2 regions of the Bradyrhizobium sp. SZCCHNR1017 genome follow, and region 2 is predicted to be linked to the other one. Evidence: predicted binding sites of a transcription regulator. Region 2 holds the regulator's gene; the other holds the start of a gene.
The links. The regulator LexA, encoded in region 2, represses DNA repair genes until DNA is damaged. The targets are predictions, from matches to a motif close to TGTTCNNNNTGTGTTCNG.

Region 1: the regulator LexA is predicted to act here: its motif matches at 5,410-5,427, upstream of QW863_RS03410 (single-stranded DNA-binding protein).

Annotation. Positions count from the first base shown of each region.
Region 1 is NZ_JAUHIR010000001.1:729,159-741,439, forward strand. Features, by position in the region: gene gyrA (DNA gyrase subunit A) at 1-2,274, opposite strand, end outside; gene QW863_RS03400 (LysR family transcriptional regulator) at 2,588-3,481, opposite strand; gene QW863_RS03405 (aldo/keto reductase) at 3,616-4,611, shown strand; gene QW863_RS03410 (single-stranded DNA-binding protein) at 4,752-5,249, opposite strand; gene QW863_RS03415 (outer membrane protein) at 5,712-6,467, shown strand; gene QW863_RS03420 (outer membrane protein) at 6,660-7,415, shown strand; gene QW863_RS03425 (outer membrane protein) at 7,679-8,464, shown strand; gene QW863_RS03430 (outer membrane protein) at 8,677-9,405, shown strand; gene QW863_RS03435 (porin family protein) at 9,697-10,341, shown strand; gene uvrA (excinuclease ABC subunit UvrA) at 10,617-12,281, shown strand, end outside.
Region 2 is NZ_JAUHIR010000001.1:848,695-860,975, reverse strand. Features, by position in the region: gene QW863_RS04020 (ComEC/Rec2 family competence protein) at 1-682, shown strand, start outside; gene QW863_RS04015 (hypothetical protein) at 1,076-1,516, opposite strand; gene lexA (transcriptional repressor LexA) at 1,791-2,489, opposite strand; gene glp (gephyrin-like molybdotransferase Glp) at 2,695-3,906, opposite strand; gene QW863_RS04000 (alpha/beta hydrolase) at 4,038-4,847, opposite strand; gene QW863_RS03995 (LysR family transcriptional regulator) at 4,856-5,809, opposite strand; gene QW863_RS03990 (MBL fold metallo-hydrolase) at 5,894-6,826, shown strand; gene QW863_RS03985 (alpha/beta hydrolase) at 6,839-7,828, shown strand; gene QW863_RS03980 (HAD family phosphatase) at 8,413-9,042, opposite strand; gene QW863_RS03975 (alpha-hydroxy acid oxidase) at 9,088-10,224, opposite strand; gene QW863_RS03970 (S41 family peptidase) at 10,645-11,979, shown strand; gene QW863_RS03965 (EAL domain-containing protein) at 12,221-12,281, opposite strand, start outside.

The sequences.
Region 1 (12,281 bases), 120 kb from region 2:
CTTCAAGTACGCCGTACGCTCGTCCGAGGTCGTTTCGACATGGCGCAGGATCGACAGCGAAATCACCTTGTCGCCGCCGGCGAGCGCGATGCCGCGCACGCCCATCGAGGTCCGCCCGGTGAAGACGCGCACGTCGGTGACGGGGAATCGGATGCACTGCCCGCCCGACGCCGTGAGCAGCACGTCGTCACGCTCGGTGCAGATCTGCACGTTGACGATCTCCTCGCCCTCGTCGAGCTTCATCGCGATGATGCCGGAGCGGCGCACGTCGACGAAATCCGACAGCTTGTTGCGGCGGACGTTGCCGCCGGTGGTGGCGAACATCACGTCGAGATTGGCCCAGGAGGATTCATCCTCCGGCAGCGGCATGATCGTGGTGATGCGCTCGCCCTGCTCCAGCGGCAGGATGTTGATCAGCGCCTTGCCGCGCCCGTTGGGCGCCGCGATCGGCAGCCGCCAGACCTTCTCCTTGTAGACCTGGCCGCGCGACGAGAAGAACAGCACCGGCGTGTGCGTGGAGGCCACGAACAGCCGGCTGACGAAATCCTCCTCGCGGGTCTGCATGCCCGAGCGGCCCTTGCCGCCGCGGCGCTGCGCCCGATAGGCCGACAGCGGCACGCGCTTGGTGTAGCCGGCATGCGACACGGTCACGACCATGTCCTCGCGCTGGATCAGGTCCTCGTCCTCGACCTCGCCTTCCTGCTCGGCGATCACGGTGCGGCGCGGCGTGCCGAACTCCGCCTTGATCGCGGCGAGCTCGTCCTTGATGATCCCCTGCACCCGCGCCCGCGAGCGCAGGATGTCGAGATAGTCGTTGATCTCGACCTTGAGCTTGTCGAGCTCGTCGGAAATCTCTTCACGGCCGAGCGCGGTCAGGCGCTGCAGACGCAGGTCGAGAATCGCCTTGGCCTGCTCGAACGACAGCCGGATGGTGCCGTCCTCGGCGAGGCGATGGCGCGGATCGTCGATCAGCGTGATGATGGCCTCGACGTCGCGCGCCGGCCAGTCGCGCGACATCAACGCCTCGCGCGCGGTCGCAGGATCGGGCGAGGTCCTGATGACCCGGATGACCTCGTCGATATTGGCCACGGCCACGGCGAGGCCGACCAGGATGTGGGCGCGGTCGCGCGCCTTGTTGAGCAGGAACTTGGTCCTGCGCGTGACGACACGCTCGCGGAACGCGACGAAGATCGTCAGCAGGTCTTTCAACGTCATCGTCTGCGGGCGGCCGCCGTCGAGCGCCAGCATGTTGGCGGCGAAGCTCGTCTGCAGCGGCGTGAACTTGTAGAGCTGGTTGAGCACGACGTCCGGCACGGCGTCGCGCTTCAGCTCGACGACGACGCGGTAGCCGTCGCGGTCGCTCTCGTCGCGCAGGTCGGCAACGCCTTCGACCTTCTTCTCGCGCACCAATTCGGCGATGCGCTCGACCATCGTGGCCTTGTTCACCTGGTAGGGAATCTCGGAGATGATGATCGCCTCGCGATCCTTGCGGATCGTGTCGATCGTCACCTTGCCGCGCATCATGATCGAGCCGCGGCCCAGATGATAGGCCGAGCGGACGCCGGCGCGTCCAAGAATGATGCCGCCGGTCGGGAAATCCGGCCCCGGAATGATGTTGATGAGCTCGTCGATCGTGAGCGCCGGATTGTCGATCAGCGCGATGCAGGCATCGATCACCTCGCCGAGATTGTGCGGCGGGATGTTGGTGGCCATGCCGACCGCGATGCCGCCGGCGCCATTGACCAGCAGGTTCGGATATTTGGCCGGAAGAACCGACGGTTCCTTGTCCGAATTGTCGTAGTTCGGCTGGAAGTCGACGGTGTCCTTGTCGATGTCGTCGAGCAGCGGGATCGCCGACTTGGCGAGCTTCGCTTCGGTGTATCGGTAGGCGGCCGGCGGATCGCCGTCGACGGAGCCGAAATTGCCCTGGCCGTCGATCAGCGGCACGCGCATCGAGAAGTCCTGCGCCATGCGCACCATGGCGTCGTAGATCGACTGGTCGCCATGCGGATGGTATTTACCGATGACGTCACCGACCACGCGCGCGGACTTGACGTATTTCTTGTCGGGCGTGTGCCCCTGCTCGTACATCGAATAGAGGATGCGCCGATGCACCGGCTTCAGGCCGTCGCGCGCATCGGGCAGCGCTCGCGACACGATCACGCTCATCGCGTAATCGAGGTAGGAGCGCTTCATCTCATCGAGGATGGAGACGGGACGAATGTCGGAAGGTCCGCCCGGCTCGCCGGGCTTCTCATCTTCTTTATCGGACAAAGGGGATACCGGTCGGTTTTGACACGCGAAAATCGCTTGGAATCATATAGCGCATCGCGTCACGGCAGGCCACCCCTTGACGCACCGGCAAGACGGATTTTTTGGCCGCATTTCCAGCGACTTAACGAGGTCTTACGCTGCGACCGACGGTGCCCCGGACGCCCCCCCGCGGACTGGACTTCAGCCGTGCCGCCGCACTTGTTTTCCCGCCTCAGCGCCGCAGTTGCAGAGAGACTGCCAGCGGCGCGCGAGAGCCGTTGATTCTTCAGCAAAATCCGTTTGTCCGGCGAAACGATCTCGCGAACCGGGCTCGTCATGTGCGATAGCGCAGCGCGTCGACCAGCACCGTGAACGCGGATGTGGGCTGCCGGCGGCTGGGAAAATACAGATGATAGCCGGCAAACGGCGCGCACCAGTCTTCCAGGACGCGAACGAGCTTGCCTCGCGCAAGGTCGTCCCGGACCTGATCCTCGGGCAGATAAGCGAGCCCGAGCCCGGCGCGCACCGCGTTCATGCGCATCGCGATGTTGTTGAACACCAGTTGCCCGTCCACGCGCACCTTCAGCGCGCGTCCACGCTTTTCGAACTCCCACGCATAGATCCCGCCCAGGGTCGGAAGTCGGATGTTGATGCAATTGTGGTCCGTGAGATCCTGCGGCTTCCTTGGCCGCGACCGCACGGCGAAATAGGCCGGTGAGCCGACCACGGCCATGCGCAGGTCCGGCCCGATCCTGACGGCGATCATGTCCTTGGCGACCTGCTCGCCGAGGCGGACACCCGCATCGAATCTCTCGGCGACGATATCGGTCAGTCCATAGTCGGTCACGACCTCGACCTTGATGTCGGGATACAGCGGAAGCAGCTTTTTCAGCGCCGGCCAGAGCACGGAGTCCGCGGCATGCTCTCCCGCCGTGATCCGGATCGTGCCGGCGGGCCTGTCGCGCAATTCCCTCAACCCCGCCAGTTCCGTTTCGATCTCATCGAACCGGGGTCCGATGCTCCGCAGCAGACGTTCACCGGCGGCCGTCGGGGCGACGCTGCGCGTCGTGCGCGCCAGCAGCCGCACGCCGAGCCGGGCCTCCAGATTGCGAAGGGCATGGCTGAGCGCCGACTGGCTGACGCCGAGCCTGGCAGCCGCCCGCGTGAAGCTTCCCTCCCGGGCGACAGCGAGGAAACCAAGGACGTCGTTCAGGTTCTCGCGCAGCATTCATGATTCCATTTCATAAAAGTATGCGCATTCTAGCCTCTAATGTTATCGCGGTCACAGCCTTAGGTTCAGCCCGGACGGCAAGGTTGACGACGCGTGATGCCGGCGTTGACCGGGACGGACAGGAGAACCGGATGAAGAAGAGAACCCTGGGCAAGAGCGGCCTCGAAGTGTCGGCCATCGGCTTCGGCTGCATGGGCCTGAACTTCGGCTACGGTCACGCGCTCGAGAAGGACGACGCGGTCAACCTTATCCGCGCCGCCTTCGATCGCGGCGTGACATTTTTCGACACCGCCGAAATCTATGGACCGTTCACGAATGAGGAGCTGGTCGGCGACGCCCTGGCTCCCGTTCGGGACAAGGTGGTCATCGCCACCAAGTTCGGCTTTGCGATCGACCCGGCGACCGGCCGGTCATCAGGGATGAACAGCCGCCCCGAGCGCATTCGCGCGGTCGCGGAGGCATCCCTGAAGCGGCTCAAGACCGATCGCATCGATCTGTTCTATCAGCACCGCGTCGATCCGGACGTGCCGATCGAGGACGTCGCCGGCGCGGTCAAGGATCTCATCGGGCAAGGCAAGGTCAGGCACTTCGGCCTGTCCGAGCCCAGCGCCCAGACCGTACGGCGCGCGCATGCCGTCCAGTCCGTTGCCGTGCTCCAGAACGAGTATTCGCTGTGGACCCGAGGTCCCGAGAGCAACGGCATCATTCAGGCATGCGAGGAGCTCGGCATCGGCCTGGTGCCCTATAGTCCCCTGGGAAAAGGCTTTCTGACCGGCGCGATGAACGAGACGACCACGCTGGCCGACAACGACTTCCGCAGCACCCTGCCGCGCTTCACGCCCGCGGCGATGAAGGCCAACCAGGCGCTGGTCGATCTCCTCAAGCAGATCGCCGAACGCAAGGCATCCACGCCGGCCCAGATCGCGCTCGCCTGGCTGCTCGCGCAAAAGCCGTGGATCGTTCCCATTCCGGGCACGACCAAGCTCCATCGCCTCGACGAGAATCTCAAGGCCGCCGACGTCGAGCTCACTGCGGACGATCTCGCCCAGATGGAGCAGGCCGCAGTTGCGATCAAGGTTGAGGGAGAACGCTATCCCCCGCACCTGATGGCGACAACAGGGCGGTAGAACCCCTCTCCCACATCACCGGGCACTCCCATCGTGAGCGCCCGAAACCACCTGGAGGCGACGCGCCGCCGGCGGCGCGTACACCCCACAGCTTCACCGAGATCGCGCCTTCTCCTTCACACCAAGGCGCGCCCTGAATTTCAGAACGGAATGTCGTCGTCCATGTCGCTGTTGCGTCCGCCACCGCCCGCCGAAGCAACCGCGCGGCGCGGCGGCGCCATCGACGGACCGCTGCTGCCGAAATCACCGCCACCCATGTCATCGGAGAAGCTGCCGCCACCGCCGCCCCGGCCATCGAGCATCGTCAGGGTGGAGTTGAAGCCCTGCAGCACGACCTCGGTCGAGTACTTCTCGACACCGCTCTGATCGGTCCATTTGCGGGTCTGCAGCGCGCCCTCGATGTAAACCTTGGCGCCCTTCTTCAAATACTGCTCGGCGACCTTGCAAAGACCTTCGTTGAAGATCACCACGCGGTGCCACTCGGTCTTTTCCTTGCGCTCGCCTGTCGCCTTGTCGCGCCACGTTTCCGACGTCGCAATGCTCAGATTGGCGATCGGCCGCCCATCCTGCGTGCGCCGGATCTCGGGGTCCTTGCCGAGATTGCCGACCAGAATCACCTTGTTCACACTACCCGCCATCACCACTCTCCCGCGGTTCTCGATCATCGGACCGGCCGTCCACACCGGCCTCACGGCGTCCGGTGGCTAACCCTTCCTCTCGCGGCGGACCCTATACGGTTGCCGCGCGGTCCACCCGCCCTGTCCATTGCTTATCCACATATAGCAGGCGGAAGGCCATTGTTCCAGTTTTGTTCGCGCGCATATGTCTACAACCGTGCGTCGAGTTCCACGGAACTCGATGGAACCGCAAGTTCTCGCAATGGAACCCGGAAAAAGTTCCCTTATTCACGAAAAAGGGATTAACTTTCATTAAGTTAGCCGGCCTCACTTCCTCCTCGGCTGTGGCTTTTGGGAGACGGTATCCAGGGTTGAATCGCGTATATTTGAGGATGGATTGGGGCCGCAAGCGTGGTCGCACCAACTTCACAGACGAGCGTCTCCGGGGACCATTTTGGAGACGCCCAACGCGGGAGACTTGGGATGAAACGAATTTTTCTCGGAGCTGTCAGCTTGATGGTTTTGGGGGCGCTGACGCCGGCGGGAGCCGCCGATCTCGCCGCCCGCCCGTACACGAAGGCCCCGGTGATGGCGCCGGCGCCGCTTCCGACCTGGGCCGGCTTCTACCTCGGCCTGCAGGGCGGCGGCGGCTGGGGCCGCAGCAACGAGACCTTCTTCGGGGCGCCGAATACGGCGATCTTTGCCGGCACCCAGAACTATGACACCAGCGGCGGCTTCGTCGGCGGTGTGGTCGGCTACAACTGGCAGGTCGACAACATCGTGTTCGGTCTCGAGGGCGACTATCACTGGGCCGACATCAACGGCCGGTCGGGCGTCGTCAACGCCGGTCTCGGCGATACCTACTTCACTAGGCTGCGCGGCTTCGGCGACATCAAGGGCCGCCTCGGCTGGGCTGCGGGTCCGGCGCTGTTCTTTGTCAGCGGCGGCGCTGCCGTCGGCGATCTCCAGCACCGCTACGACGCGGCGCTCAATGGTGGCGCGGCCAATAGCTTCGCTCAGAACAACTGGCGCTGGGGCTGGACGATCGGTGCCGGCGCCGAGTACATGTTCGCGCCGAACTGGTCGGCCAAGGTCGAATACAACTATCTCGACTTCGGCAAGAGCTCGATTCAGTACAGCGCGGTTCCGACCAACCGCTCCGAGTGGAGCGACACCGTGCACACCGTCAAGGCGGGCGTCTCCTATCACTTCGGCGGCCCGATCGTGTCGCGCTACTGATTGCACGCAAAAAGCGAATATGTCGAAAGGCCGGCCTCGCGCCGGCCTTTTTTGTGTGCCAGAACCGGCACTTGCCGAGCCGTTGTGTCCTTTGGGTGACGGCTTTTTACGGCGGAAGGAGCTATCAACGTCCGGCGGGTGGGCGTTGGTGAGAGCGTGCGTGCGGGCGTCGGACGTGGTTTGGGGAATGCGATGAGAAGGCTGTTGCTGGGGGCGACAACTTCGCTGGCGCTGGGGATTGCGCCGGCCATCGCTGCCGATCTGCCCGCGCGCACCTTCACCAAAGCGCCTGCGATGATCACGACGATCTATGATTGGAGTGGCTTCTATATCGGCCTGAATGCCGGCGGCGCAGCGGCCCGCACCTGCTGGACCAACAAGGTCAGCTTTGCCGGCGTGGCCGCAACCAACGCGGAAGGCTGCCATGATGCGACCGGCGCGCTGGCGGGCGGCCAGATCGGCTATCGCTGGCAGGCTGGCGGCTGGGTGTTCGGCATCGAAGGTCAAGGCAACTGGGCCAACCTCAAGGGCAGCAACACCAGCCAGTTCGCCCCGGCCGTGACCAACCAGACCAAGATCAACGGCATCGGCGTGTTCAGCGGCCAGATCGGCTATTCCTGGAACAACGTGCTCTGGTACGTGAAGGGTGGCGCCGCGGTCGCGGGTGAGAAGTACAACGGCCTCTCCACGGCCACGGGTGTGGTGCTCGACCAGTCCAGCGCCACGCGCTGGGGGGCTGCGGTCGGGACTGGTGTCGAGGTCGGCTTCGCCAAGAACTGGTCGGTCGCAGCCGAATACGAGCACCTGTTCATGGGCAACCGCACCCTCGGCTTCTCGGGTGTTCCCCTTGGAGCTGCGGGCCGGACCGATGCGGTCGGCCAGGACGTCGACATGGCGACGGTCCGCGTGAACTATCGCTGGGGCGGTCCCGTCGTTTCCAAGCACTGACCCTCGAGGGCTGACACTCGGGATCTCACGCGGCGGCGCTTGCCCGGCCTGTCGTCACTCACGCTGTGACACAGCTCCCCCGTCGGCACTGGCAGTCGCCGTCTTTACCCGCGCTTAAGCACGATCGGCACATCCCGCCACGCGGCTCGTCCCGGTCACGAGTTTGGAAAGCAGTCTCCCTTACAACCAGCCACAGGCCACCTTCGCGTGGGCCCGGATCGGAGGGATCCGGAGCGTGGTGTATTGGGACTGGGGAGAGACGAATGCAGAAGACGACCTTGATCTTGACCGCCAGCGCCGCGGCGCTGGGGCTGGCGCCGGCCTCAGCGGCCGACTTCGCGACGCGCCCTTACAGCAAGGCGCCGCCGCCGGCCTATGTCACGCCGCTGCCGAACTGGGCCGGATTCTACCTCGGCGTCAATGGCGGCGCCGACTGGAGCCACAATTGCTGGACGCTCAATCGCGTCGGCGGCGTGCCGGTGGTGCCGACCCAGTCCGAAGGCTGCCACAACGCCTCGAGCGGCCTGGTCGGCGGCCAGGTCGGCTATCGCTGGCAAGCGGCGAGCTGGGTGTTCGGCGTCGAGGCCCAGGGCGACTGGACCGACCTGAAGTCGTCCAATGCGAGCACGGCTGCGCTGGCCGCGGGCATCACCAACACCACCAAGACCGATGCGATCGGCCTGTTCACCGGCCAGGTCGGCTACGCCTGGGGCAACGTGCTCTGGTACGTGAAGGGCGGTGCCGCCGTCACCCACAACAAATACACCGGCACGGCGAATGCGGCCGCGCCCTTCCCGGTCGGCACGCTGCTGGATTCCGCCAGTGAGACCCGCTGGGGCAGCACCGTCGGCACCGGCGTCGAGTTCGGCTTCGCACCGAACTGGTCGGTCGCCGTCGAGTACGATCACCTGTTCATGGGCTCGCGCGACATCACCTTCCCGGCCACCGCAACCGTGCTGTCGCGCGTCGACACCATCAAGCAGGACATCGACATGGCGACCGTCCGGGTGAACTATCGTTTCGGAGCGCCGATGGGCACCCGCTACTGAAGAAAGTCACCGCTCGCACGCATTCGGAAAGGCCGGCCGTCGCGCCGGCCTTTTTCGTGTCAACAGCCCGGCAGCGTCGCGGCTTTTTCGTGCTAAATATATGATTTATAACGCTTTTTCATTTCTGTGGCGGGCGCGTTACAGCCTCTCCGGGATGCCCTGTGTATGACTTGCCCATCGCTTGTCATTCCAACCTCCCGGGGGAGAATTTGATGAAGAAGTTGCTTGTGATCACGACGGCGCTCGTCGGCATCGCATCCGCCACATCCGCGTCGGCGGCCGACATGGCGGCCCGCCCGTACACCAAGGCGCCGCCGATGATGGTTGCCATCAACGACTGGAGCGGCTTCTACCTTGGCATCAACGGCGGCTACGGAACGAGCCGCAATTGCTGGACGCTCGTGAATGGCCCAGCCGAGGGCTGCCATAACGCCACCGGCGGCACGATCGGCGGTCAGTTCGGCTATCGCTGGCAGATGGGCTCGGTCGTGTTCGGCCTCGAGGCGCAGGGCAACTGGGCCGACCTCACCGGCAACAACGTCAGCCCGGTGTTCGCGCCCGATCGCAACCGCACCAAGCTCAGCGCCTTCGGCCTGTTCACCGGCCAGATCGGCTATTCCTTCGACAATGTCCTGCTCTACGCCAAGGGCGGCGCGGCCGTCACCGACACCAAGTACGAGATCTTTTCCGGCGTGATCAACACCGTGCTGGCTACCACGACCGTGCACAAGTGGGGCGCGTCCGTCGGCGCTGGCGTCGAATACGCCTTCTCGCCGGGCTGGTCGGTGGGCTTCGAGTACGACCACCTGTTCATGGGCAACACGAACGTCCCGTTCCGCGGTGCGGTGTTCACCCAGACCGACACCATCAAGCAGGACGTCGACCTGTTCACGGCGCGCCTGAACTACCGCTTCGGCGGTCCGGTCGTCGCCAAATACTGATTGATCGTTCGACAACCGAAAGTTCCAAAGGCCGGCGCAAGCCGGCCTTTTTGTTGCTCAGAAGCCGCCTTTGCCGCCCTGCAACACTTGGAACCAAGCATTTGAGTTACATGAACAATCTGGAACTCCCCCGTAGAAACGCGGTTTGGCCGCGAGTGTGTCTTCAGGGTGACGGTAATCCGTACGGAACCGGGCTATAGGAACCTCGTCAACTTGAACGGGTGAGTCTGTTTCGTGCGTAAGCTTATCGGTGCGATGCGGACTTCGAGGAATAAAAAACTGGAGACTGGAATGAAGAAGATCCTGCTCGCGACCGTGGCCTTGGCCGCCCTGGCCGCTCCCGCTGCCGCCGCTGATCTTGCCGCGCGCCCGACCTACACCAAGGCCCCGGTTCTCGCGCCGGTGCTGACCTGGACCGGTTTCTACATCGGTGCCATGGGCGGCTATGCCAACGAGGATGCTGACTTCGCGGCCATGAAGGGCGGCTTCGCCGGCGGCACCGTCGGCTACAACTGGCAGCAGGGTGCTGTCGTGTTCGGCCTCGAGGCCGACGCCGCTTGGGCCGACATCAACGCAAACGTTGGCGCGCTCGGTGTCAACGCCGAGTCCAAGATCCGCGACTGGGGCACTGTCCGCGGCCGCATCGGCTACGCCTTCGGCCCGACCCTGCTGTACGCGACCGGTGGTTACGCCTGGGCCGACAACCGCATCTCGCTGACGGCCCCCGGCTTCGCCGCTGCCGACAGCAAGATCCACTCCGGCTGGACCGTCGGCGCTGGCGTCGAGTACATGTTCGCCCCGAACTGGTCGCTGAAGGGCGAGTACCTCTACAAGAGCTTCGGTGGCGAGAGCTACACCTTCACCGGCCTCGGCACGCTCGCAACCGGCACCCTCAACGTGCATTCCGGTCAGGTCGGCATCAACTACCACTTCTAAGTCTTTGCCTACGGGCCAACGCACACAGCCTTCGCTCTGTCAGAGCGGAGGCTTTTTCTTTGTGGGATCGTGCACAAAACAGTACGGAACCGGCAGTCTCCTGCCAGTCGCTGCCATTCCCTGAGCGCATTGTTGATGATTCGCTGACGGCACTGGAAATCCAGCTCCGTTCTTCCTACGTTCCGACCATACCTTTTCCCCCTGGCGTCCGATGGCCGGCTTCCGGCGAACGCGCCTGCAACGATGGCGCAACTCTGCGCCGTGGGACGATCGTCATGGATGAAGTGCTCAAGGCCAAGCAGCGCGCGCAAGCCAACCAGTCGAGCCTGCGGGCCATCACCATCCGCGGCGCCCGCGAGCACAATCTGAAAAACATCGACGTCGAGATCCCGCGCGACAGGCTCGTCGTCTTCACCGGCCTGTCCGGTTCCGGCAAATCCTCGCTCGCCTTCGATACGATCTATGCCGAGGGTCAGCGCCGCTACGTCGAATCGCTGTCGGCCTATGCCCGTCAGTTCCTCGAGATGATGCAGAAGCCGGACGTCGACCAGATCGACGGCCTGTCGCCGGCGATCTCGATCGAGCAGAAGACGACCTCGAAGAACCCGCGCTCGACGGTGGGCACCGTCACCGAGATCTACGACTACATGCGCCTCTTGTGGGCGCGCGTTGGCGTTCCCTACTCCCCGGCGACCGGCCTGCCGATCGAAAGCCAGACCGTCTCGCAGATGGTCGACCGCGTGCTGGCGATGCCCGAGGGCACCCGCCTCTATCTGCTGGCGCCGGTCGTGCGGGGACGCAAGGGCGAGTACAAGAAGGAGCTCGCCGAATATCTCAAGAAGGGCTTTCAGCGCGTCAAGATCGACGGCACCTTCCATGAGCTCGCCGAGGCGCCCACGCTCGACAAGAAGTTCCCGCACGATATCGACGTCGTTGTCGACCGCATCGTCGTGCGCCCCGACATCGGCCAGCGTCTCGCAGAAAGCTTCGAGACCGCGCTGAAGCTCGCGGAGGGACTCGCCGTGATCGAGTTCGCCGACGCGCCTGCATCGTCATCACCGGGCCGCGCCGAAGGCGCGAGACCCGGTGATCCATCCTCCTCCAAGGAGATGGATGGCCGGGTCAAGCCCGGCCATGACGAGAAGAAGCAAGACGACAAGAAGAAGGTCGCAAAGATCCACGACAAGAGCGGGCCCGAGCGCATCCTGTTCTCGGAGAAGTTCGCCTGCCCGGTCTCCGGCTTCACCATCCCCGAGATCGAGCCGCGGCTGTTTTCATTCAACAACCCCTATGGCGCCTGCCCGGAATGCGGCGGCCTGGGGGTCGAGCAGCACGTCGATGCCGACCTCGTCATTCCCGACAAGGACGTCACCCTGCGCAAGGGTGCGATCGCCCCCTGGGCCAAGTCGTCGTCGCCCTACTACCTGCAGACGCTGACCGCGCTCGGCAAGTTCTACAAGTTCACGCTGGACACCAAGTGGAAGGACCTGCCGAAGAAGACGCAGACCGCCCTGCTGCACGGCTCCGGCGACGACGAGATCAAGTTCACCTATGAGGACGGCGTCCGCGCCTACGACACCAAGAAGCCGTTCGAGGGCGTCATCACCAACATCGAGCGCCGCTTCCGCGAGACCGAGAGCGAGTGGGCGCGCGAGGAGCTCGGCAAATACTTCAATGACGTGCCCTGCGCCGGCTGTAACGGCTACCGCCTGAAGCCCGAGGCGCTGTGCGTCAAGGTCGGCGGCAAGCACATCGGCGAGATCAGCGACCTCTCCGTCAAGGCCGCCGGAGAATGGTTTGCCGAGGTGCCGAAGGCCCTGAACGCGCAGCAGACCGAGATCGCCACGCGAATCCTGAAGGAGATCCGCGACCGCCTCACCTTCCTGCTCGACGTCGGCCTCAACTACCTGACCCTGGCGCGCTCCTCCGGCACGCTGTCC
Region 2 (12,281 bases):
GGTCGGGCGCATCCCGGCCTTCGGCATCGGTCCACTGATCCTGGCCAGCCTCGGTGTCATCCTGATCGGCCTGCTGCGCACACCGCTGCGCTGGTCGGGCGCCGTGGGGCTCGTGGTGGCCACCGTGTGGGCCGCCGCGACGCCGCTGCCCGACGTGCTGATCGCCGGCGATGGGCGCGCGGTGGCGGTGCGCGGCCGTGACGGGCGTCTGCATGCGATGCGCATCGGCAAGGACGTGTTCGCCACCAAGGAGTGGCTCGCGGCCGACGCCGATGCCCGGCTGCCGGCGGATTCATCGCTCACCGATGGCGTCTCCTGCGACGAGGCGGGCTGCGTGGTCGCAATGGCCGACGGCCGATTCGCCGCCCTGACCCTGCGCGCCGAGGCGCTCGCCGATGATTGCGCCCGTGCCGCGCTCATCGTCACCGCGCGCGCCGCGCCGTCATCCTGCGCGGCGGCCGTCATCGATCGCGAGCGGTTGCGGCAGCAGGGCGCCTTGATGCTGGTGCGGCAGGGCAGGAGCTTCGCCGTCACGCCGGCGCGCGCCGGCGGCACTGACCGCCCATGGTGGCCGGCGCCCGCCGAGGCCGGCGAGTTCGACACGACGCTGACGCCGCGCGCGCCGGCCGTGCGGCCTCAGGACGCGACGCCGCCGGAGACGGAGCAGGGCGAAGAAGACTGAGTGCCGGGCAGCTCGAACGTGCCGAGATGATACTCGGTGTCGCCAGGTCCATGTTGCCAAGTCCATCGAACAGCGAGGGGCTTTCGGCCAGCGTGAACGCAGCGCGCGGATAGCGTTGCCAGATGGCGATGTCGTCAGCCGTGACCGCCAGCCATCCGAACTCAAGCATGTAGCAGTCGGGCTCGGTGATCCGGCCGGCCTTGTTCCAATCGATCTTGTTGACCACGGCGGCAGGCTCCCCCGGCACATCATGCCGGCCGAGGGATGTCGTTCCTATCCGATGCGATGCCGGGGCGTGAGGTTCGCCCGAGAGGACTTTGCGCTTGCAGAACCCAAATCTCCCACGGTCGAAAGCTCGCTCACGACCGAGAGAAATGCCGATGCGGAGACCCCTCAGGTGATGCTGATGCGGCGAATCGGTGTGGCCTGCGAAGGCGGCACGTCCTCGGCGATGTCCGGGCGTCGCTCCGCCGGCTGCTTGCTGACCGGCAATTGCAGCACGGTGACGCGCTGGCCCTCGCAGAGCTGGGTCACCAGCACGTGGCGGCCATCGGCGAATTCGATCGCGTCGTGATGGCGATCGGGAATGTGAGTCTCGATGCTGTTGAACTTTGCGACGCGCTCGCGGATCGTCCGGGTCCAGAGCCAGCGGCTGTCGTAGCGGACGTCCTCGGCGAAGGCCAACTCGGTGCCGGGCAGCATGCAGACTGCGACGGTCGGCTCGCTCTCCAGCGCGAAGCCGCGGGTGGCGGTGCCACGGAAGGTCATCGAGATCAACGTCTCGCCGACCTTGGCGGGACGGGACGCAACCGCATGGAGGCTGTAGTCACACATCGGATCGCTCCTCGTTGAGAGATAGCCGACCCACGCTCCCCCCGGACAGGCGCAGGCCTCTATCAGAGTGGACATCGATGGTGATGTTAGCGCGCGCTTCGCGGCAATTCTGCGCTGATCTGCATCGCGTGTGCCCGCGGCCGATCACAAGCGTTTGAGCATGCCGCGCTGCACATCATGAGGTGCATTCGCGCGTGACGTATTTTGCTGGGCAGCCTCCGATCGGCGGCGAAAGCGCGTGCGCCCGCCGCCCATCGACCGATCCCATTCGCGATCAGTACTTGCGGTACAGCCCGACCAGCTTGCCTTGGATCTTCACCCGGTTCGGCGGCAGGATGCGTACCTCGTAGGCGGTGTTGGCCGGCTCCAGCGCGATCGATGCGCCGCGTCGGCGGAAGCGCTTCAACGTCGCTTCCTCATCGTCGATCAGCGCCACCACGATGTCGCCGGTGTCGGCGGTCTCGTTGCGCTGGATCAGCGCCATGTCGCCGTCGAGGATGCCGGCATCGACCATGGAGTCGCCGCGCACCTCGAGTGCGTAGTGATCGCCGTTGCCGAGCATGTCGGCAGGCACGCTGATGGTGTGGCTGCGCGTCTGTAGCGCCTCGATCGGAGTACCGGCGGCGATGCGGCCCATCACCGGCACTGCGACCGGGCGCTCGCCATCGTCCAGCGCGGGAGTGCTGGTGCGCACCTTGCCGAGATTGCCCTCGATCACCGACGGGGTGAAGCCGCGGCGGTTGTTGGCGGCCTGTGACAGCTCGGGCAGCTTGATCACCTCGATCGCGCGGGCGCGGTTCGGCAGCCGGCGGATGAAGCCGCGCTCCTCGAGCGCCGTGATCAGGCGATGAATGCCGGACTTCGAGCGCAGATCGAGCGCATCCTTCATCTCGTCGAAGGACGGCGGCACGCCGGCTTCCTTGAGCCGCTCGTTGATGAACCGCAGAAGTTCGTACTGTTTGCGCGTCAGCATCTCGACCTGGTCCCCGGTTTGTTGTCGTCCGAGTCCAGGAGCTGCGCCTCGCGCACAAACCGGCTGAGAGCGCCCTGGAGTCGGACCGTCATCGCGTCGCCCGCAACATACTAAAAACAAATCATGAACGGACACTATATGTTCGATGTGTGTTCCGCAATCCTAAAAATATGATGAACAGACCGGGCTTTACCGGGGAAGCGGCTCAGTTCGGCAGGCGCAGGATCTCGCACGGGCTGCCCGCAGGCGCCTTCGGCGCAAACGCCGGCCGGATCACCACCGCCTGCGAGAGCGCGAGATTGCCGAGCAGCGACGAATCCTGCTGGCTCACCGGGGTGGCGACCAGCGTGCCGTCGGCGCGCTCTTCGAGCCGCGCCCGCAGATAGTCCTCGCGCGAATCGTTCGGCCCGAGCTCGCGGCCGAGCAGGGCGGTCTCGCGCGGCATCACGGCCTCGTCGCGGCCGAGCAGCCGCCGAATCAGCGGCACCAGGAACAGGATGGCGCAGACATAGGACGACACCGGATTGCCGGGCAGTCCGATCACCCTCATGCCGCCGAGCCGTCCGTGCATCATCGGCTTGCCCGGCCGCATCGCGATCTTCCAGAACGCCATCTCGACGCCCTCGGCTTCGAGCGCCTGCTTGACCAGGTCGTGATCGCCGACCGAGGCGCCGCCGGTCGTGATCAAGATGTCGGCCTTGGCCTCGCGGGCCCGGCGGATGCCGGCGATCGTCGCCTCCATCGTATCCGCGGCGATGCCCAGATCGATCGGGGTCCCGCCCTCGTTGCGCACCAGCGCCCGCAAGGCGTAGCCGTTGGAATAGACGATCTGGCCCGGGCCGGGCGTCGAGCCCGGCATCACCAGCTCGTCGCCGGTGGCGAGCAGCGCCACCTTCGGCCGGCGCCGCACCGGCAGCGCCGGATGATTCATGCTGGCCGCCAGCGACAGGTCGCGGTCGCTGAGCCGGCGCCCGGACTTCAGCAGCACCATGCCCTGGTGAAAGTCGACGCCCGCCGGCCGGATATGCCGGCCCTTGATCGCGGCCTCGGTGATCACGACGTGGCCGTCTTCGGCGATCGTGTCCTCCTGGATCACCACCGCGTCCGCGCCCTCCGGAACAACGCCACCGGTGAAGATCCGCGCCGCCTCGCCGGGTCCAACCACGCGATCGAACGGCCGCCCTGCCGCAACCTCGCCGATGACCTTCAGCCGCGCCTTGGCCTGGGCGGCGTCCGCCGCGCGCACGGCATAGCCGTCCATTGCCGACATCGCCTCGGGCGGCTGCGTCCGCAGCGCCGCGATGTCCCGCGCCAGGATGCGGTGAAACGCCTCGTCCAGCCCGACCTGCTCCTCGGCCAGCGGCTCGGCGCCGGCGAGCACCGCGGACAACGCATCAGACACCGGCATCAGGGCCATGAGAGTTCCTTCGGACGGAGACGGCAGATCGAATGAATCGCCTTCTAACCGAACGCGCACGGCGCGGCCAAGGGCCTAGGCCGCTCCCTGCGTTCTGACCGTCTGCTGTGGGCCGTTTCCGGGCCGCTGCCTCACGATCGCGCGAGAAAGTCTGCAATCAACCGCATGACCTCCTGCGGACGTTCCAGGCTCGGCAGGTGCGCCGTTCCGGCCAGCTCATGTCCTGACCCGTTCGGCATTGTTGCGGCGAGCAGCCTGCTTCGCTGCTGGATGTGAGGAAAGTCCAAGTCCCCCCAGATGACGAGCGATGGCGCGACGATCTCCGCGAGGCGCGGGAAGGCTGGTGCCATATCGAGAGTCGCGCCGGTTGGCGGCGCGCGGAGTGCGGCGGCGTTCTTCTTCAGGAACGTCTCGCGCGGCTCGCCGGAGATGCGTCCCTCGCGCTGCAAGGGACCGTCGACCCACAGATGCGCCTTGATAGCGCTGACCCGATCCCAATCCTGTGCGGCCTCGGCAGCGGCCAACGACGCCGTTAGCGCCTTGATCTCCGGTGGATAGACCGGCTCCGGCGCGCCGCTGATCGAAGGTGCGATCAGCACCAGCGATGCCATACGTGACGGATGGCGAAGCGCGAAGTCGAGCGCGATGCGGCCTCCTTGCGAGCAGGCAATCAGCGTCGCCGGCCGCCCCGGCGCGAACGCGTCGACGACGGCGAGCAGGTCCTCGACCGGAGAATGAGCTTCCTCATAGGCGACCGTCTCACCAAATCCGCGCCGGTCATAGGCGATCGCCATATGCGTTGCCGCGACGCCCTCGATCTGCGCGCGCCACATGGAGCGGTCGAACACTGCGGCGTGCAGGAAGACGACAGGGTCTCCCTGGCCGGCAACCTCGGCGGCGAGCCGCGCGCGGCCGGAGCAGACGTGATGCAGAGAGTTCATTTTGAATGCTATCCCGCAGCCGCGCGACAGGCGGCGCGCTCGGTCGTGTGCAGGATGTCCGCCACCATGTTCCGCAGCCAGACCGATGCTGCATCACGATCGAGCTGCAGCGGCCAGACCATCGAGACGGCCGGCAGCCGCAGCTTCAACGGCGCGGGACAGAGCGCCAGCCCAAACCGCGGCCCGTAGAGCTTCGCCATCCTGGTCGGTATCGTCGTGATCACCGGTGATGCGGCGACCGTCGCCAGCACGCTGAGGAATTCCGAGGAGGCCGAGACCACGTTGAGCTCGGTGCCGATCTCATCCAGCGCCGCCTCCAGGCAGCCCTGCAGGCTGTTGGTCAGCGTCACCAGCGCGTGCGGAAGCGACAGATAGTCGGCGAGGCTGATCGGCGTTTTCATCGCGATGCGCTTTGGATTGTAGACGCAGCTCAGAGCCTGCTCGAACAGGAATTGCGATCTGTGCCGCTGTGCCACGGCCTCGAAGCAGCCGACCGCAACATCCAAGGCGCCATCGTCGAGCAGCCGATGCACCTCGTTTCGCTCGGTCGGCCGGCTGAGCAGCCGCACGCCGGGCGCGGTTCGACGGAGCTGCGCCGCAAGTTCGGGGATCAGCAGCAGCTCCACCTCGCTCGAAAATCCCAAGCGGATGGTGCGCTGCTCGGTCGCCGGGTCGAACTCCGGTGCGGCGTGCAGCGCAGCCTGCATCTGCCCCAGCGCCGCCCGAACCGGCCCGGCGAGCGCCGCCGCCCGCGGCGTCGGTTGCATGATCGTGCCGACGCGGACGAACAGCTCATCCTGCAGCAGCACGCGAAGCGTCGACAGCGAATGGCTCATTGCCGGCTGCCCCACCTTGAGGCGCGCCGCCGCGCGCGTCACGCTGCGCTCCTGCATCAGCGCGTCGAATGCGACCAGCAGATTGAGGTCGAAGGAGCGAAGATCGAAGTGATCGATGGACTGCATGAGCTGGATCGATTTGAGGAATGTATGACCTAGTCCTAGATCTCGGCCCAGACAAGACCACCGTTCGGATCGAGGCCGCCAGACATGCAGGACATCACGACCTATCGCGTCGGAGACGCCACCATCACGAGGATCTTCGAGATCGGCCTCGATGCGGTCGAGGGGGAGTTTCTGTTTCCTGGTGTGGACGCCGCCAGCATTGCCCGGGAACGCGGCCGGTTCGGGCCGGGATCAGTCGATCCGCGCACGGGATCGTTGCGCCTGAGCATCCATAGCTGGCTGGTGCGGACGCCGGAGCGGGTGGTTCTGATCGACACCGCCACCGGCAATGACAAGGAGCGACCCGACGCGGCCGTCCTGCATCGCCTGAACGAGCCGTTTCTGGACCGGCTGCGGGCAGCCGGCGTCACCCCCGACGATGTCGACCTCGTCCTGATGACGCATCTGCACGCCGATCACGTGGGCTGGAATACGCAGCTTGTCGATGGCCGTTGGACGCCGGTGTTTCCCAACGCCCAGCACGTCTTCTCAGGCCGCGAGCGCGCCTATGTCGCCGCACTCTCGGCCGGCAACGGCTCGGACGCCGCAATCAGGGACGCAGCTGGGCTTGGCCCCATGCTGCATCCACCGATGCCAGGGGTCTACGAAGACAGCGTGCTGCCGATCGTCGAGGCCGGCCTCGCGCGCGAGATCGCGGTGGATGGCAGCGAGGTCGCCGACGGCTTCCGTTTTCTGCCGAGCCCCGGTCACAGCATCGATCACGCCTGCATCAGCTTCAGCTCACGTGGCGAGCGCGCGCTGTTCTGGGGCGACGTGATGCATCATCCGCTGCAGGTCGCGCGTCCGGACTGGAACTCGGTCTATTGCGAATTCCCGGATGCGGCGCGGACCTCACGCCGATGGGCGATGAACCATGCCGCCGAGATCGGCTCCCTCGTGTTCACGACCCACTTCGCCGAGTCCTCGGCCGGGCGGATCAGCCGCGACGGCGACCGGTTCGCGTGGCACTTCGCCTGATCCGAGGTGACCATGACCGAGAACGCAACGTCCTCCTCGCGCATCGTTTCCCAGCACCGCCTGATCGAAGGGCCGGTGTCCGATGTCCAGCTTCAGCTCATCAACAAGCGCCGGCATGACGTGCAACGGTTCTCGGCCGACCGTACGCTGGTGATGATGCACGGCGCCACCTTTTCATCCGCCAGCCTGTTCGACGTCGCGGTCGGCGGCGCCTCCTTCATGGATGTCCTGGCGCAGGCCGGCTACGACGTCTGGGCCGTCGATGCGCGCGGCTATGGCGGCTCCAGCCGGCCGCCAGAGATGTCGCGGGCGGCCGAGGAGGGATCTCCATTGGTCAATGCGCGGACCGCCGTGGACGATTTCGGCGCGGCAGTGGACTTCATCTGCCGGCATCGCGACGTCCCGCGGGCCAACGTGCTCGGCATGTCCTGGGGCGCCACGGTCGCGGGCATGTTCGCGAGCGCGGCGAGCGCGAAGCTCGAGAAGCTGATCCTGGTGACGCCGCTCTGGCTGTCCAGCGAGCCGCTGCGCATCGACGCCGGCGGACCGCTCGGCGCCTATCGGATCGTCAGCCCGCGCGCGTTCGAGGCTGTGTGGCGCGGCGCCGCTCCGGAGCAGGCGCGGGACAAGCTGATTCCGGACGGCTGGTTCGAGTCCTGGGCGGAGGCGACGCTCGCGACCGATCCGGACTCGCCGTACCCCGGCGCGATCCGCGCGCCTTCGGGCGCGGTGCAGGACGTGCGCGAGCATTGGACCGTGGACCAGCCGATCTACGATCCCAGCACGATCGACTGCCCGGTTCTCGTGCTCGCGGCGGAATGGGATGTGGATGTCCGCTTCGCGATGGCGCACGACCTGTTCGTTCGCCTGGTGAGCGCGCCATACAAGCGCCTGGTCGAGATCGGGCAGGGCACGCACATGATCCTGATGGAGCGGAATCGACGGCAGGCGTTCGACGCGGTGATCGGATTTCTGGACGAGCGCGTCGTGCCGGCGCGTTGATCGTCGCGGGAGACGGGCCGGATGGTGCCGTTGCCGGCCGTCGCATTTAGGATTCGCTTTTTCGGAAAAAGCTGCTATGCTGATTTGGTCCCGTGCTCGACAGGAGGGGCGCTTCGCGATCGTCACGGACGTGGAGCGCGGGATGCGGTGGCCGCGACGTGTCGCAGCGTGCTCTGATGGCGCGCGGACGAACGGCATGGCGCGGACGTGAAGTCGCGTGGTCCTGGCATCCCGACGCTGATGCCAAGCCGGCGGGTACTGATGATCCCGTCGGCGACGGTGGCCAACAAGCCGAGCACCGGGGAGATCGCGTATAAGCGTGAAGACCATCGCGCAGGGAATGCCGGATGTCGGCTGGACCTGTGGTGACTGCCGCCTGCTTTTTTTCTGCAGGCGGGCCATGGGTTGCGGCCTGCAGCCCGGCATTCCCTGCGCCCTCCGATTGGAGGAGGGTGAAATGAGAGCAGCAAAGCTCGGGCACATCGTGCCGCGAGAACAATTTTGCAGGAGTGGGCACCGTCATTGCGAGCGCAGCCCTTCAGAACGTCACGCCGCTGGCCATGACGCACCCTTGCGCGACGCGATCAGATCCCGAGCGCCTCCAGCGCCGCGGCGATGTCGGCCGTCGAGCGCACCAGCACCGCCTGCAGCCCGCTCGTCCGCGCGCCGTCGATGTTTTCAGCGAGATCGTCGAAGAAAACGATCCGCTCGGCCGGCACGCCGATCGCCTGCACGACGTGATCATACGCCTCGGCATCCGGCTTTCGCAGGCCGATCGACGACGACAGGAAGATCTCGCGAAAGTGACCGAGCAAGTCGGCATAGCGCGGCGAGAAGTGATCGATGTGCGGCTGGTTGGTGTTGGAGAAGGCATAGAGCGGCAGTCTCGAAGCCGCGCGTGCGAGCAGCGGGGCGATGCCCGGCATCGGGCCGACGAAGATCGCGTTCCAGCCCTCGAGAAACTGCGCGTCGGTGATGTCGATGCCGAGCTGCCGGCGCAGGTTGGCGAAGAACGCGGCATCGGAGACGGTGCCGCGCTCGTGCCCGTGATAGATCTCGTCGCGCACGAAGCGCGCGGCGATGCGCTCCGGCGGACAGCCGGCATGCGCTGCCCAGCGCGAGACCACCTGGACGAAATCGATGTCGATGACGACGCGGCCGAGGTCGAACAGCAGCGCGTCGGCGACGCCGGGGCGGAGAGCGGAGGCGGGCATGGGGCGGGTCGACGATGCCTTGCGTGGGACGGAAGCGGCGCCTCCTCAATAACGGTAGGGCTCGATGTCGACCAGCGGAAACGCGCTGACCACGCTGGGCAGGTTGGTGGCGGCCGCCGGATGCAGATAGGACGCGTTCAGCTCCGCGAACGAGGTGACGCCGAGCAGGCCGAGCGTGCGGATCACCTCGTCCTCCAGCAGCTCGAGCATGCGCAGGATGCCGTCCTCGCCTGCGGCCGCCAGCGCCCAGCATTGCAGCCGGCCAATGCCGACGAGATCGGCGCCGGCCGCAATCGCCTTGACGATGTCGGTGCCGCGGCAGAAGCCGCCGTCGACCATGATCCTGGCCCGGCCCTTCACCGCCGCGACGATCTCCGGCAGCACGTGCATCGCGCCGCGGCCATGATCGAGCTGGCGGCCGCCATGGTTCGAGACGTAGATCCAGTCGACGCCGTGATCGACGGCGATCTGTGCGTCCTCGGCGGTCGCGATGCCCTTGATGATCAGCGGCAGCTTGAACTTGTCCTTGATCAGCTTGACGGTATGCCAGCTCAGCGCCTTCTGATGATCGCCGCCGGTCGCGCGCAGCCGGCTTTCGCGCACGTAGCGCTTGGCGATGTCGCGCTCGCGCCGGCTGTAATGGGCGGTGTCGACGGTGAGGCAGAACGCCGTGTATGTGTTGGCGATGGCGCGGCTCACATAGTCCTCGACGAAGGCGTCGTCACCGCGGACATAGAGCTGGAAGATGCGCAGCGCGTCGGGAGCGGCCTGGGCGGTCTTCTCCAGCCCGGGCTCGGACACCGAGCTCAGCATGTGCGCGACCCCGAACCGGCCCGCTCCACGGGCCACGCTGGCGGCGCCTGCCGGATCGAAGATTTCGAGCGCACCGACCGGGGCCATGACCACCGGCAGGCGGAGCCTGCGGCCGAAAGTTTCGACCGAGGCATCGACCCTGGAGACGTCGCGCAGCACGCGCGGACGGAATGCGATCTCGTCGAGCGCCATCCGGTTCCGGCGCAGCGTCGTCTCGGTCTCGGCCCCGCCGATGATGTAGTCCCAGGCATTCTGGTTGAGCTGGGCTCGCGCCTTGCGGATGAACTCGTGAAGGTTCTGGAACTTCTCGTCGCTCGAACCGAGCTCGACGTTCCTCCACCCGGCCTCGATCGGGGTCCGTTGGTTCATGGTTGCCTCCCAGCGACTGTCCTGTTTGCGGTTTTGCCGCGGAGCATTGCCCATCGAGCGGTCCGGGTGCAAGGCATTCCGAACTGGAGTTCGCCGCCGCGCGCGGGGGCGCCGCCGCAGGCGCAGGCCATCAATCGCGTCGCTGCACACGGCTCGTCGAATTGTGATGACAGGTGCCGTGAAAGACCGGATATGTGCAGCCGGGCCCTGGAGGACGACAGGCGCAGCCCTGATCTTGATTTCAGCCTGCGAACGTCCATTTCGGATACGGCGCCGGCGGTCGGGCTCCGGTACGGCGGCGCAATATCGGCCTTGAAGAAACCGGAAATGTGGTGTGAGTTCGCAACACAAATCGCGCCGGCGATGCGTGCGGACCCTTTAGATCGGCCGGCCATCCAACAAACGCTCGGGAAGCAAACAATGCGGAAAAACTGGCTGTTCTTGGCGGGCACGATGACCGGCGTCGGTCTGACCCTGATGGTGACGGGTCCCGACGGCGCGCAACTCGTGGCCAAGGCCAAGGCCGCGGCCGGCATGGCCGACACCTATTCGCAGCTCAATCTGTTCGGTGCGGTGTTCGAGCGTGTCCGCGCCGACTATGTCGAGAAGCCCAGCGATCCCGCGCTGATCGAAGGCGCCATCAACGGCATGGTGTCGTCGCTCGATCCGCACTCGCGCTACATGAACGACAAGTCCTGGCGCGACATGCAGGAGACGACGTCCGGTGAGTTCGGCGGACTCGGCCTCGAGGTCACCATGGAGGAGGGCCTGGTCAAGGTCGTCGCGCCGATTGATGACACGCCCGCGTCCAAGGCCGGCATTCTCTCCGGCGATCTCATCGCCAAGATCGACGGCGAAGCCGTGCAGGGACTGACGCTCGAGCAGGCCGTCGCCAAGATGAAGGGCGGCGTCAACACCAAGACCAAGCTCACCATCATGCGCAAGGGCAAGGAATCACCGCTCGACGTCACGCTGACGCGCGAGATCATCAAGGTGCGCCCGGTGCGCTATCACACCGAAGGCGGCGACATCGGCTATATCCGCATCACATCGTTCAACGAGCAGACCACCGAGAGTCTGCGCAAGGCGGTCGCCAGCATCTCCAAGGAGATCCCGCAGGAGAAGCTCGCCGGCTACGTGGTCGACCTGCGCAACAATCCGGGCGGGCTGCTCGATCAGGCCGTGTCGGTCTCCAGCACATTCCTGCCGCGGGGCGAGGTGGTCTCCACCCGCGGCCGCAATCCGGAGGAGACGCAGCGCTTCACTGCGCGCGGCGGCGACCTCACCAAGGGCAAGCCGCTGGTGGTGCTGATCAATGGCGGCTCGGCCTCGGCGTCGGAGATCGTGGCCGGCGCGCTGCACGATCACAAGCGTGCGACCCTGGTCGGCACGCGCTCGTTCGGCAAGGGCTCGGTGCAGACCATCATTCCGCTCGGCGCCGGCAACGGCGCGCTGGCGCTGACCACGGCGCGCTACTACACGCCGTCGGGCCGCTCGATCCAGGCGCAGGGCATCGCACCGGACATCGAGGTGAAGCAGGACGTGCCGGACGAACTGAAGGATCGCGGCGATCTCAAGGGTGAGGCCGGCATGCGCGGCCATCTCTCGGCGCCCGACGGCACCGAGCAGACCGGCTCGCAGTCCTACGTTCCGCCGGACGAGAAGGACGACAAGGCGCTGCACGCCGCATTCAACGTGCTGCGGGGCGTCACGGTGAACGCCGACGTCCGCGCCAAGGCGGCCGTGCCGAACTGATCTGCGAAGCGGGCGGGTGTGCGGCTTGCGACGCGCGATGCTCACACCCGACGGGGCGGCCCTGAGGCCGTCCCGCCGTGGTTTTCGACCAGCGTGTACAGGCGAACACGGAGTATGTCCGTCTGTGTCCCGTAGATCATGGCGGAGCCGTGGACTTCAAGGCACGACCGGTCGGCAGGGTTTGAATCTGGCTTGCGGAAAAGCCTCAAATTGCAACGGTATTTATCGGTTCGGAACCGGATCAGGCGGCGTCCGAGCGCGAACGGCGGCCGGATGAGGGATTGGCGCGCTGCGCGGCGAAC